Regions from separate parts of the Limnohabitans sp. 2KL-27 genome, predicted to be linked through region 3. Evidence: predicted binding sites of a transcription regulator. Region 3 holds the regulator's gene; each other region holds the start of a gene.

Region 1 (4,282 bases), 1.7 Mb from region 3:
AGCGTTTGGCGCTGATGCCCCAGATCGAAGTGCTGAGCATCGACCCGGCCCGCCGCAAGGATCCGCAAGCCAAACGCGAGTTGATGGCCGAAGCCGATCTGGTGGTGCTGTGCCTGCACGACGATGCCGCGATCGAATCGGTGGCCATGATCGACAGCTTGCCCGGTCAAAAACCGCGCATTGTGGACGCCTCGACCGCGCACCGCTGCCACCCCGATTGGGTGTTTGGCTTTCCCGAGTTGGCGGCGGACCAGCTGGCGGCCGTGCGCCAGGCCCAGCGTGTGGCCAATCCCGGGTGCTATGCCACGGGGGCGATTGCCATCTTGCGGCCTTTGATCGACGCCGGCCTGCTGCCAAGAGATTTCCCGGTGTGCCTGCCCTCGGTCAGTGGGTATTCAGGCGGCGGACGCAGCATGATCGAAGACTACGAAGCAGGCCGGGCGCCCCTGTTTGAGGTCTATGCCTTGGGCCTCAAGCACAAACACATTCCAGAAATCATGCGCTACACCGGGCTGAGCTCGCGGCCCTTGTTTGTCCCGGCTGTGGGCAATTTCCGCCAAGGCATGCTGGTGCAACTGCCGCTGCACCTGGACGCTTTGCCGGGCAAGCCGACGGGCGCCGACCTGCACCAAGCCTTGCGCGCGCATTACGCTGCGAGCCAAGAAGCCGGCGGCTGGGTCAGTGTGCTGCCCGCCACCGCCGATGCCAAACTGGACGCCACGGCGCTCAACGACACGAACCAGCTGGAAATCCGGGTCTTCGCCAACGAAGAAGCCCGCCATGCGGTGGTGATCGCCCGGCTGGACAACTTGGGCAAGGGGGCCAGCGGCGCGGCAGTCCAAAACATCCAACTGATGCTGGGTTTGTAATTCACCCGCCAAGTGGGCTCTTGGCTTCTGGGCGTTTTCCCTGTGGGAGCGAGCTCCTGCCCGCGAATGCAGATGATCCGTTGATCCGGGCACTCGGCCTCAGGGCCAGCCAGCCCCCTTGGTATTTTTGCAGCTCAGATGTCCTCGTCTTCGCCCTGCACCACTTTGCGCACCACCTCGGCGTTGAAGCCGCGGGTCATCAAAAAGCGGATCTGTTTGGCCCGCTCGTTCGGTTCGGTGGCGGGGCGGTCAAACTTCTTGCGCCAAACAGCCAGTGCGCGGCTGAATTCGGTCTCACGCAGGCCCTCCATGGCCGCTGTCACGGCATCCCCTGTCAAGCCTTTTGCGGCCAGCTCTTGCTTGACGCGTGCCGCCCCCAATTTGCCTGAGCGGCGGTGCACCACCGAATCGATAGCGCGCCCGTCGTTGATGAAGTCGCGCGCTTGCAGCTCGTCCAGCGCCTTGGCCAGCTCGCCGGGCACCTCCTCGTGCGGGGCCAGCTTGCGCTCGAGCTCGGTGCGCGAGTGCTCGCGCTGACTCAAAAGCCGCAGGGCGCGGCCTTTGAGCGAGGGCTGAAAACCGGGCTTGTTCAAGCGGGGTCTCTTCGCCAAGGCCGTTTATTCGCCTTTGGGCTCGGCAATGGCCGATTCCAGCAAGCGGATGCCCAGCGATTCGCGCACCTTGTTCTCGATCTCGCGGGCCAAGGCCGGGTTTTCGCGCAGGAATTCGCGGGCGTTGTCACGGCCTTGGCCGATTTTTTCGCCCTGGTAGGCGTACCAAGCGCCGGATTTGTCGACGATCTTGGCGGTCACGCCCATGTCGATGACTTCGCCTTCGCGGCTGATGCCCTCACCAAACAGGATGTCGAATTCGGCGGTCTTGAACGGCGGCGCGACTTTGTTCTTGACCACTTTGACCTTGGTCTCGTTGCCAATCGCGTCGTCGCCCTTTTTGATGGTGCCGGTGCGGCGGATGTCGAGGCGCACCGAGGCGTAGAACTTGAGCGCATTGCCGCCGGTGGTGGTTTCGGGGCTGCCGAACATCACGCCGATCTTCATGCGGATCTGGTTGATGAAGATGACGGTGCAGTTGGTCTTTTTGATGGTGGCGGTCAGCTTGCGCAGGGCCTGGCTCATCAAACGCGCTTGCAGACCGGGCAGGCTGTCGCCCATGTCGCCTTCGATCTCGGCTTTGGGGGTGAGCGCCGCCACCGAGTCGATGACGACCAGATCCACGGCGCCAGAGCGCACCAGGCTGTCCACGATTTCCAGGGCCTGCTCGCCGGTGTCGGGCTGGCTGACCAGCAGCTCTTGCAGGTTCACGCCCAGGTTCTGGGCGTATTGCACATCGAGCGCGTGCTCGGCGTCCACAAAGGCGCAGGTGCCGCCCAGACGCTGCATTTCGGAGATGACTTGCAGGGTCAGGGTGGTTTTGCCCGAAGACTCCGGGCCGTAGATTTCGATCACGCGGCCACGGGGCAGGCCGCCCACGCCCAAGGCGATGTCCAGGCCCAAAGAACCGGTTGAGACGACCTGGATGTCGGCAATGACTTCGCCTTCGCCCAATCGCATGATGGTGCCTTTGCCGAATTGTTTTTCAATCTGGGCCAGGGCGGCTTGCAGGGCTTTGGACTTTTCGCTGTTGTCGTCGCTCATGGGAATCTCCTTGAATATCAATGGTTTGGGGCACCGGGTTCAGCAGGGATGCGCTGTTTACTGGATGCGTGAACAGTACTGTAAACGAGCTGTATAAAGCTGTAAACACTATTTTTGGTCAGTTTGCCTTATCATTCCGGCATGTCAGAACACCCCGCTTCAAACGCCTGGAGCAGCCCAGCGCTGCAGGATGACCGTTGGCGCCAAACCCATTTGGGCCGTTTGCTGGGCCACGCGATGCGGCGTTTTGACGAGCGCGTGCTGCACCTGATGGCGGGCAACGAAGGCGTGCCCTTGGCCTTGGCCAACCTGGCCTCGCGTGACCAGATCAGCGCCGCACATGTGCACATCACGCGGCATTTGGCGCTGGAAGGCTCGCGTTTGACCGACCTGGCCCGCGCTGCGGGGATGAGCAAACAAGCCATGGGCGATCTGGTGGACCAGTGCATGGCTTGGGGCTTGGTGCAGCGCGAGCCGGATCCGTTGGATGCCCGGGCCCGGCGCGTGGTGTTCACGCCCGTGGGGCTGGCTTGGTTGCACGCTTTCAAGGACGCGGTGGCGCAGGCCGAGTCTGAATTTCGCGAAGCGGTGGGCAAAGATGTGGCCACCGTGGTCGCTTTGGGTTTGGAAGCCTATGCCCATTGAGGTGAGGACCCCAAAACGGGCCGCAACGGACACAGCTGACACTAGAATCAAGCAGCCGGGATAAGCCGCCAGGGCAGCCGCCACAACAACAGGAGACAGACATGCGCATTCTGATAGCCGAAGATGACCAGGTGCTTGCCGATGGTTTGTTGCGCACTTTGCGCAGCGCAGGCGCTGCGGTGGACCACGTGGCCAGCGGCAGCGAAGCCGACGCGGCGTTGATGACCAACAATGAATTTGACTTGTTGATCCTTGATTTGGGTTTGCCCAAAATGCATGGACTCGAAGTGCTCAAGCGACTTCGGTCCAGGGGCTCTGTGTTGCCAGTCTTGATCCTCACGGCGGCAGACAGCGTGGAAGAGCGCGTCAAGGGTTTGGATTACGGTGCCGACGACTACATGGCCAAGCCCTTCAGCTTGCAAGAACTCGAAGCCCGCGTGCGGGCCCTCACCCGCCGGGGCATGGGGGGTGCGACCTCACAAATCAAGCATGGCCCATTGATCTATGACCAGTCCGGCCGCGTGGCCACCATCGACGGCAAGATGGTCGAGTTGTCGGCCCGTGAGCTGGGCCTGCTCGAAGTGCTGTTGCAACGCGCAGGCCGCCTGGTCAGCAAGGACCAGCTGGTCGAACGTCTGTGCGAATGGGGCGAAGAGGTCAGCAACAACGCCATCGAGGTGTACATCCACCGTTTGCGCAAGAAGATCGAAAAAGGCCCGATCCGGATTGCAACCGTGCGCGGTCTGGGTTACTGCCTCGAAAAAATTCCAGGCTGAATGCCTGTTGATTTGACCGATACCTGCACAGCCCCCAGGATGACGCCGCCATGAAATCGCGTGGCTGGAGTGTGCGCATCTTCAAGCGAGAGCAGCGGTCCTTGTTCGGGGAAATTCTCGACTGGATGCTGACGCCGCTGTTGTTGCTGTGGCCCATCAGTCTGGCCCTCACCTGGCTAGTGGCGCAGGGGCTGGCCAACAAACCGTTTGACCGGGCACTGGTCTACAACGTGCAGGCATTGGCCCAGCAAGTCAAGCTTGGGCCCGACCAGCGTGTGCAGTTCAACCTGCCCCAACCTGCCAGCGAATTGTTGCGGGCCGACGAGACCGATCTGGT
Region 2 (4,282 bases), 610 kb from region 3:
GCACCGAAGAACACGTCGTCGTTGAAATAAAAGTAGCGCTCGGACAGCCCCGCAATGTGGTGGATCCAGGACTCGATGTGCCCGGAGTCAAAGGTGGGCAAAGACGCCTCGGGCATGAGCTCGCGGTGATCCACCAGCGTCAGGCGGTCCGAGGGGCGCAACCAATCGGGCGCCTGCGCGTCGGTGACGATGTAGACATGGCCGTGATCGGGGAAAAATTTCTCCAGCGCACGCAGGCTGTAACGCAGCTCGTGGTTGTCCCGAAAGCGCCCTTCCACATTGCTGTAGCGGGCCATGGCGGCGCTGGAATCGCTGGGGAGTTGCTGCAGGGCCGCTTGGCGCTTGGCGCGCCAGTTTGAATCGTTCCCGTCAACCCACAAGTAAACGATGTCGATGGACGAGTCGTAGGGCATGTCTGCGTTGGTTTTTTGAAGTCGCTGAGTCTAGCAGTGGGTCTGCGCGGGCGTTTTTTATACCCGCCCGGGTCTGAGGGCCACTGCACAGACAGGTCAGGGAGGGTGTGAATGGCCGCCTCCCCTCACCTGGTCCGGCCCCAGACAACAGCCGGTGGGCATTCAAGCGTCCAGGTGCACCGAGAGCAGGCCGGTCCAGTCGGTGGTGTAAGCGGTGGTCTTGTGCTCTTGCCGCATCGCCCACAACTTGATCGCCCTTGGTGCCCCCGCACTGGCCAGCTTCAGGGTGCCGCGCCCATAACGCTGGTTCATGGCGTCCATCGCCGCCATCAGCCGGATGCGGTTTTCGGGCATGGTCTCGTCAAAGTCCAGCGTGAGTTGTTCGCGGGTGGCCGGTTGCAGGTCCATCAGCATCACGCCCGCCTTCGCGTATTTGAAGCCCGGGCGGTAGAGGCGTTTCACGATGGCGTTCGCGGCCTGGGTGATGTGGGCGCTGTCGCTGGTGGGGCTGGGCAAGGGGATGCTGGCGCTGCGGCTGTATTGGGGGTCTTGTTGCCGGAAGGGGCTGGTGCGGATGAAGGCCATGATGTGGCCCGTGTGGCTGCCTTGTCGGCGCAGTTTTTCGGCGGCGCGGCAGGCGAATTCGGTGATGGCTTCTTGCAGTTCGATCAGCTCGGTCACCGGGTGGCCAAAGCTTCGGGTGCAGGCGATTTGTTGTTTGGCCGGTGGTTCGTCCTCGAATTCGATGCAGGGCGTGCCGCCGAGTTCACGCACGGTTTTTTCCAGCACCACCGACCAGCCCGCTTTGGCTGCGGCCGGGCTCATGCCTTGCAAGTCCAGCGCGGTGTGGATGCCTTGGGCCCTGAGTTGTGCGCCGATGCGGGGGCCGACACCCCACACCTCGCCCACCTCGGTGGCGGCCAGCAGGGCCTGGAGTTCTTGGGGGCTGCACGCGCCCAGGTGGCAAATTTGCGCATGGTGCGCCGGGTAGCTGCCGGGTTTGCGTTCGGCGCTTTTGGCGATGGCGTTGGCCAATTTGGCGAGGGTTTTGGTGGGGCCGATGCCGATGCAGGTCGGGATGCCGATCCACTGGTGAATGCGCCCGCGGATGGTGCGGGCACGCCGCACCAGGTCGCCAGGGATACCGCTCAGGTCCACAAAGCTTTCGTCGATGGAGTAGACCTCTTGTGTGTGGCCCAGGCCGGCGGCCAGGCTCATCATGCGGTCGCTCATGTCGCCGTACAGCGCAAAGTTGGCCGACAGGGCGATCAGGCCGGCGTCGCGCTCGAGCGCGCGCAGCTGGAAGTACGGCGCGCCCATCTTGATGCCCAGGGCTTTGGCTTCGTCACTGCGGGCAATGGCGCAGCCGTCGTTGTTGGAGAGGACGACGAGCGGGCGGTTTTGCAGCCAGGGCTGGAAGACGCGTTCGCAGCTGCAGTAGAAGTTGTTGCCGTCGATGAGGGCCAGCATGGGTTGGGGCAGGGACATGAAATACTGTACAAATGAACAGTATACAGACGATGCCTACCCCCAAACCCCCTGACTTAGACGTTTGAGCGGCTGCAGGCGGCTTGCGTACGGTAAGAGACTGATGCTGCTACGATGAATTTGATTCAATGCACCTTCTCCAACACCGTCTTGTCCCATGATGCGCTGGCTTTTCTCTCTCATATCTCCCCTCTTTTTCCTTTTTTGTGGAGCCGCCATGGCCGTTGAAGAACCGCGTTACACCGTGCTCGTCTCAGACCCGCCTTTTGAGGTGCGGCGCTACGCCGCCTTCACGGTGGCCCAAACGCAAATCCAGGGGGACTTTGACGCCGCCAGCCGCAGCGGCTTTCGGCGCATTGCGTCCTACATCTTTGGCGATAACGTGCAAGCCGGGCTGGGTGCGCAGCGGAAAATTTCCATGACCGCACCCGTCACCGTGGTGCCCGACGACCAAGGTTGGCGCGTGCATTTTGTGATGCCGTCCGCCGAAAACATGCAGACCCTGCCCCAACCGCTCAACCCGGACATCCAGCTGCGCCCCGTGCCCGAGCACGAGACGGTGGCGGTGCGCTTTGGCGGCTTCACCACGCAAGCGAGCATCCAGGAGCAGACCGAGCGCCTGCGGGCTTGGGCGCAGGCGCGCCAACTCAAGCTCAGCCCCAAAGCCCAAATCGCCCGCTACGACGATCCCTTCACCCTGCCGTGGAACCGGCGCAACGAAATCCTGATCGACCTGATGCCCTGAAAGCGACCGGGATCAATCGCCCGGTGCGTCCTGCGGCGCTGGCCGCCTGTTGTAGCCTTGGGGGAATGGTCACAACAGTCTTTCAGCCGTGACGGGGCGCATTCGCAAAAAACGCATTCAAGCCCAGCTTGAAGCCCTGCCCGCACCGCGCAGCGATACCGTGCTGTGCCCGCTGTGCGCGCGGCCCATTCCGCCCAGCCAACAAGACGCGCACCATTTGGTGCCCAAGTCACACGGGGGCGCGCACACCGTAGTGCTGCACCGCATTTGCCACCGCCAAATTCATGCACTGTTCACCGAAACCGAATTGGCCCGCACCTATGCCACGGTCGAAGCTTTGAAGCAGCCCGAAGAGATGACCCGCTTCATCCGTTGGGTGCAAACCAAACCCGACGCATTTTTTGAAAAAAGCCGCAAGAGCCAACGGCTCCAAAACCGGCGTTGAACCCTGCCCACCACCATGCCTTTATCCATGCCCACACTGCCCACGACCAGTCGGATCCGGTGCGTGCAGGCAGCGGCTCTTTGGGCGTGCGTTCGGTGGTGGACGGCGCGCAACTGCAGCGCATGCGAGACAACGCGCTCAGGGCGTGAGCCACTCCCAGGTGTTGGCGCTCAGCTGCGCCCGGCGATGCCCGTCGCGCGACAATTCCAGCCAGTCCATCTGAAGCACCTGCGCACGCAGCAAAGCCAAGTTGTGCGTTGGCGCGGGAGCGTTCGCCTTGGTTGCATCTGCCGTGCCACTGTCTGGTGGCAACACCGCGCCCGGCGGCCATGGTGACAAATAATCGCCCGCAGCCGCTGACTGGCTGACGCCTTGCCAAAGCGTATCGACCTCTGGGCCAGAGGTGATGACCGAGCAAGTCGCCCGCACCCGCAATTGCCAGCTCAAACGCGCACTCCAAAACACCAGCATCGCTGAGGCTTGAGCCTGCAATTGAGCCACTTTGGGGCTGCGGCTGTCGGTGTAAAAAGTCAGTTGGGCGGCCACCGCGTCCACCTGCCGCAGCACCACGGTGCGGGCATCGGGCAAGCCGTCTGCATCGGCACAGGCCAGCACGGGCGTGCGCCATTCATGGTGTCGGTCCAGACTGGCCCGGGCCAGCTCTTTCCAAATTTGCGAGCGGATGTCCTCGGGCGTTTGCAGGTGGATTTTCATGATGCTGGGCTTAGGTTGCGTTGGGTGAGGACTTCAACCGAATGGTCTGACGTGTCGTTCGGGCTCACAACAACACCATCTCCACACTTCCCGTGAGCACCGGGCGGCACAAAATCTTGTAGCCGTCGGCGTCAAAATGGGCGGCCACTTGGCTGGCCGACTGGCTCAGTTGGCGGGCCGCTTCGGCGCTGGGGGCGCTGCCCAGATAGCACCAGTGCTTCACAACGTGGATTTGTGTGAGTTCGCCATCGCGCTCGACCAAACCCACCGCACCCGGGTAAGGCCAGCATTCCACGCGCAGCGCCAGCAGGCTGCTGAACAGGCGTTCGCGGTGCGCATCGGGGGTTTCGTCGCCCCGGCACACACCGACGCATTGGCGAATGGCGGCCCTGAAGCAAGCTTTGCCGGTGGGTAATTTTTCGAGGCCCAGCGGGCCGTAGCACAGTTTGTTTTGGTCGGCGATGGCGCGCAGCGCAC
Region 3 (4,282 bases):
CCCAGCGCCCTTGCGCCACATTGGCATTTACGGTTACCGGGCTGGTTTTCTGGCGCTCTTTCCGACCTTGACGCCCGCACCCATTGAAACCATGGAATCACTGGAACAACTGCGTGCCCTGTGGCATGGCCACCGGATCGCGGTCCATGTGACCCGCGAGGCACCCGGCCCAGGCGTTGACACCCCCGAGGACCTGGCGCGTGTGCGCCAGCTGATCCCCTGAACGGCAAACCAGGGCTGACGCCGTAAGCCAACTTTGAGGCTGGCGTGATATTCTCAATAACAATCCGGCATCGGTCATGGAGCCCGACAAGCCGAAAAAATTTCAAACGATAAGGACATTCCCATGAGACTAATTCTGTTGGGCGCCCCCGGTGCTGGCAAAGGCACGCAAGCCACTTTCATCTGCCAGAAATACAACATTCCCCAAATCTCTACCGGCGACATGCTGCGCGCTGCCGTCAAGGCCGGCACCCCACTGGGTCTGCAAGCCAAAGCCGTCATGGAGTCAGGTGGTCTGGTCAGCGACGACCTGATCATCAACCTGGTCAAGGAGCGCATCGCCCAGGCCGACTGCGCCAACGGTTTCCTATTTGACGGCTTCCCCCGCACCATCCCCCAAGCCGATGCGATGAAGGCTGCCGGCGTCAAGCTCGACTACGTTCTTGAAATCGACGTCCCCTTTGACGCCATCATCGACCGCATGAGCGGCCGCCGCTCACACCCCGCCTCTGGCCGCACCTACCACGTCAAGTTCAATCCCCCCAAAGTAGCTGGCATGGACGACGTGACCGGCGAGCCCCTGGTGCAACGCGCTGATGACCAGGAAGAAACCGTCAAGAAGCGCCTGGATGTTTACAGCGCGCAAACCCGCCCACTGGTGGACTACTACTCCGGCTGGGCCCAGCAAGATCCCGCCGCCGCACCCCGCTACCGCGCCATCAGCGGCACGGGCAGCGTGGAAGACATCACCGCCCGTGCTTTCGAGGCGCTGGCGAGCTGATCCTTCACTCACGACACCAGCACAAAGCCCCGTCATGCGGGGCTTTGTGCTTTGCGGGGCCGATCAGCCCTGGCCCATCAAATCCAGCATCAAGCTCACCCGGGCCTTGAACGCATTGAGCCCTCTGGGCGACATTTGCAAATCGGGTTGCCCCACAACTTGACCTTCGGCGCAGCGGGAGGTCAGGCGCACACCGACGCCTTGATCCTGAGCTTCGACCAGCGCGGACATGAGACTTTGGTGCACCGTGCCATTGCCGGTGCCCGCCACCACCAGGCCCTTCACGCCAGCGGCCACCAGGGCACGCACCTGGCGGGCATCGGCTCCGGCATGGCTGAACAACACCTCGACCCAGGGCCAACCGGCAGCGGGCAGCTGCAAAGCCAAGTGGGCATGGGCATGCGCCACCGGCCAAGCGCCCGGGTCGGACCAACGCACATGGCCTTGCTCCACCCAGCCACGCGGGCCAGCCTCGCCTGAGCTGAAAGCGTCCAACCGGTAAGGATGGACTTTTTGCACGTCTCGGGCACTGTGGATCCGGCCGGCACAAACGGCCAGGACACCCCGTGCCATCGGGTCGCAGACCACGGCCATCGCGTCCAGCAGGTTTTGCGGGCCATCGGGCGCAAGGGCTGTGGCCGGCCGCATGGCACACGTGAGCACCACCGGTTTATGGGCGTGCAGCAGCATTTGCAAAAGCCACGCGGTTTCTTCGAGCGTGTCGGTGCCATGCGCGATGACGATGCCACCCACGTCAGCCTGCTCGAGCCAGTGGACACAACGCAGCGCGAGTGCCTGCCAAGTGGCGTGGTCCATGTCCTTGCTGTCCAACTGCGCCACTTGCTCGCACACCAACAAACCGCCCTGCAAAACCGCGTCCAACCCTGGCACCGCGTCCATCAATTGCTGCACCCCCAACTGCCCGGCGCTGTAAGACGTGTGGTCAGCAGCGCTGGCAGCCGTGCCGGCGATGGTGCCGCCTGTGCCCAAAACCACGACTTTCTGAATTTTTTTTGCGTCAACCACTTGCACAGCCTCAAAAACTGGTTAAAAATACAGTCACTGGATAGAACAACAGTTCCACCAGTCCCCCAAGGAGACCGCAATGACCGACAGCCCCAAACTCACCGCCCGGCAGCAGGAAATTCTGGAATTGATCCAGAACACCATCGCCAACACCGGTGCCCCCCCCACGCGTGCCGAAATCGCCAGCGTGCTGGGCTTCAAGTCGGCCAATGCGGCAGAAGAACACCTCAAGGCCTTGGCCCGCAAAGGCGCCATCGAGCTGGTCAGCGGCACTTCACGGGGCATTCGCCTCAAAGGCAGCAACCGCCACCCACTCCGGGCACCGTCCGATTTGTTCAGCCTCACCCTGCCCGGCTTGGGTCAATTGAGTTTGCCTCTGGTCGGTCGTGTCGCAGCAGGTTCACCCATTTTGGCTCAAGAGCACGTGGACAGAACCTACCAGATCGAAAGCAGCTTGTTTGCTGAGCAGCCCGACTACTTGTTGCGCGTTCGCGGCATGTCCATGCGAGACGCGGGCATCATGGACGGTGACCTGCTGGCCGTGAAATCCACCAAGGAAGTGCGCAACGGCCAGATCGTGGTGGCCCGACTCGGCGATGAAGTCACCGTCAAGCGGCTGCGCAAAACCAGCGGTGGCATCGAGCTCTTGCCCGAAAACCCCGACTACCCCACCATCGTGGTCAACCCCGAGGAGCCATTCGACATCGAAGGCTTGGCCGTGGGCCTGATCCGAAACACCCTTTTGATGTAACCCACCTGCTTGTTGCAGCAGGTGGCGGGCGCTGACGGCATGGTTCTGTCGGCCCTGATGCAACAAGCTCCTTCAGCAATCCTGCCTGTGTCCAACCTCCATGCTTTTGAAAGGTTTCACATGGGAATCGCTCTGCTTGCTTTTTCGGGTCTTTTTCAAGGCCTCTCCCGTCTCCACCGTGCGGCCCCCGCTGCGGCCAAATCCCAGCGCGGCAATGCCTATTTGCGGCCTGTCTGGGCCACCCGCCAGCCCGTCTGCGGACCGCTGGCATCAAGGACCACACCTCAGCCGCTGCGCGTTCAGCCTCTGACCACGCCCGCACTGCGTGTATTGCGGGTGGCCGAAAGCGATCAACGCGTCAAGGGTGCCGGTCGCATGGTGATTTCGGGACGCATGGCCGATGTCTGCGCCGAACTGGACCGCTTGGCGGCTCTCGAGGCCGCACAAGCCCGAATTTGAGCCGAAAAGCCACCCCGCTGACCTGAACAGGTCACCTCGTCAGGGCACAATGGAGGGATGAACATTGTGATCCTTGACGACTACCAAGATGCAGTGCGCAAACTCGACTGCGCAGTCAAACTCGAAAATTTCCCTGCCAAGGTCTATACCAACACCGTCAAAGGCATCGGGCAGTTGTCTGTGCGCTTGAAAGACGCAGACATCATTGTGCTGATTCGTGAACGCACCCATCTGACCCGGGCCTTGATCGAAAAACTGCCGCGCTTGAAGCTGATTGTCCAGACAGGCCGTGTCGGCGGACACATTGATTTGGCCGCCTGCACAGAGCGCGGGGTGGCCGTGGCCGAAGGTGTCGGCTCTCCGGTCGCGCCAGCCGAGCTGACCTGGGCCTTGATCATGGCTGCGACGCGTCGCCTGCCGCAGTACATCGGCAACCTCAAACACGGGGCCTGGCAGCAGTCAGGCTTGAAAGCGGGCTCCATGCCCGCCAACTTCGGACTGGGCACGGTGTTGCGCGGCAAGACGCTGGGCATCTGGGGTTACGGCCAGATTGGTCAGTTGGTGGCCGGCTACGGCAAAGCATTTGGCATGGATGTCATGGTTTGGGGCAGCGACGAGTCGCGCACCCTGGCCGTTCAGCATGGCCACCGTGCTGCCAGTAGCAGAGTGGCTTTTTTTGAAGCGTCCGATGTCGTCTCGATCCATTTGCGCTTCAACGAAGCCACCCAAGGCGTGGTCACCGGTGAGGACTTGGGTCGCATGAAACCCACAGCCTTGTTTGTGAACACCTCACGCGCCGAGTTGATCGAGCCCAACGCCCTGATCAGCGCCTTGAACCGGGGTCGGCCCGGCTTGGCCGCCATCGACGTCTTCGAATCCGAGCCGATTTTGCAAGGCTCGGCCTTGTTGCGTTTGGAAAACTGCATTTGTACGCCGCACATCGGCTATGTTGAAAAAAGCAGCTATGAACACTATTTCGGTGCCGCTTTCGACAACGTGGTGAATTTCATCAAGGGCACCCCCACCAACATCGTCAACCCGGG

What was found. The regulator LexA, encoded in region 3, represses DNA repair genes until DNA is damaged. The targets are predictions, from matches to a motif close to ACTGTATNNNNATACAGT.
Region 1: recA (recombinase RecA) is a predicted target of LexA. The motif match lies at 2,584-2,601, and genes of this name have one in related genera.
Region 2: LHAB_RS09780 (Y-family DNA polymerase) is a predicted target of LexA. The motif match lies at 1,907-1,924, and genes of this name have one in related genera.

The regions. Positions count from the first base shown of each region.
Region 1 is NZ_CXOP01000002.1:324,328-328,609, reverse strand. Features, by position in the region: gene argC (N-acetyl-gamma-glutamyl-phosphate reductase) at 1-869, shown strand, start outside; gene recX (recombination regulator RecX) at 1,004-1,462, opposite strand; gene recA (recombinase RecA) at 1,487-2,524, opposite strand; gene LHAB_RS04155 (MarR family winged helix-turn-helix transcriptional regulator) at 2,666-3,169, shown strand; gene LHAB_RS04150 (response regulator) at 3,271-3,945, shown strand; gene LHAB_RS04145 (sensor histidine kinase) at 3,996-4,282, shown strand, end outside.
Region 2 is NZ_CXOP01000002.1:1,438,508-1,442,789, reverse strand. Features, by position in the region: gene LHAB_RS09785 (stealth family protein) at 1-413, opposite strand, end outside; gene LHAB_RS09780 (Y-family DNA polymerase) at 576-1,883, opposite strand; gene LHAB_RS09775 (SOUL family heme-binding protein) at 2,119-2,646, shown strand; gene LHAB_RS09770 (HNH endonuclease) at 2,735-3,091, shown strand; gene LHAB_RS14670 (hypothetical protein) at 3,088-3,240, shown strand; gene LHAB_RS09765 (pyridoxamine 5'-phosphate oxidase family protein) at 3,230-3,805, opposite strand; gene cho (excinuclease Cho) at 3,870-4,282, opposite strand, start outside.
Region 3 is NZ_CXOP01000002.1:2,046,106-2,050,387, forward strand. Features, by position in the region: gene kdsB (3-deoxy-manno-octulosonate cytidylyltransferase) at 1-223, shown strand, start outside; gene adk (adenylate kinase) at 347-1,003, shown strand; gene LHAB_RS12655 (asparaginase) at 1,067-2,035, opposite strand; gene lexA (transcriptional repressor LexA) at 2,109-2,780, shown strand; gene LHAB_RS12665 (hypothetical protein) at 2,901-3,239, shown strand; gene LHAB_RS12670 (D-2-hydroxyacid dehydrogenase family protein) at 3,297-4,282, shown strand, end outside.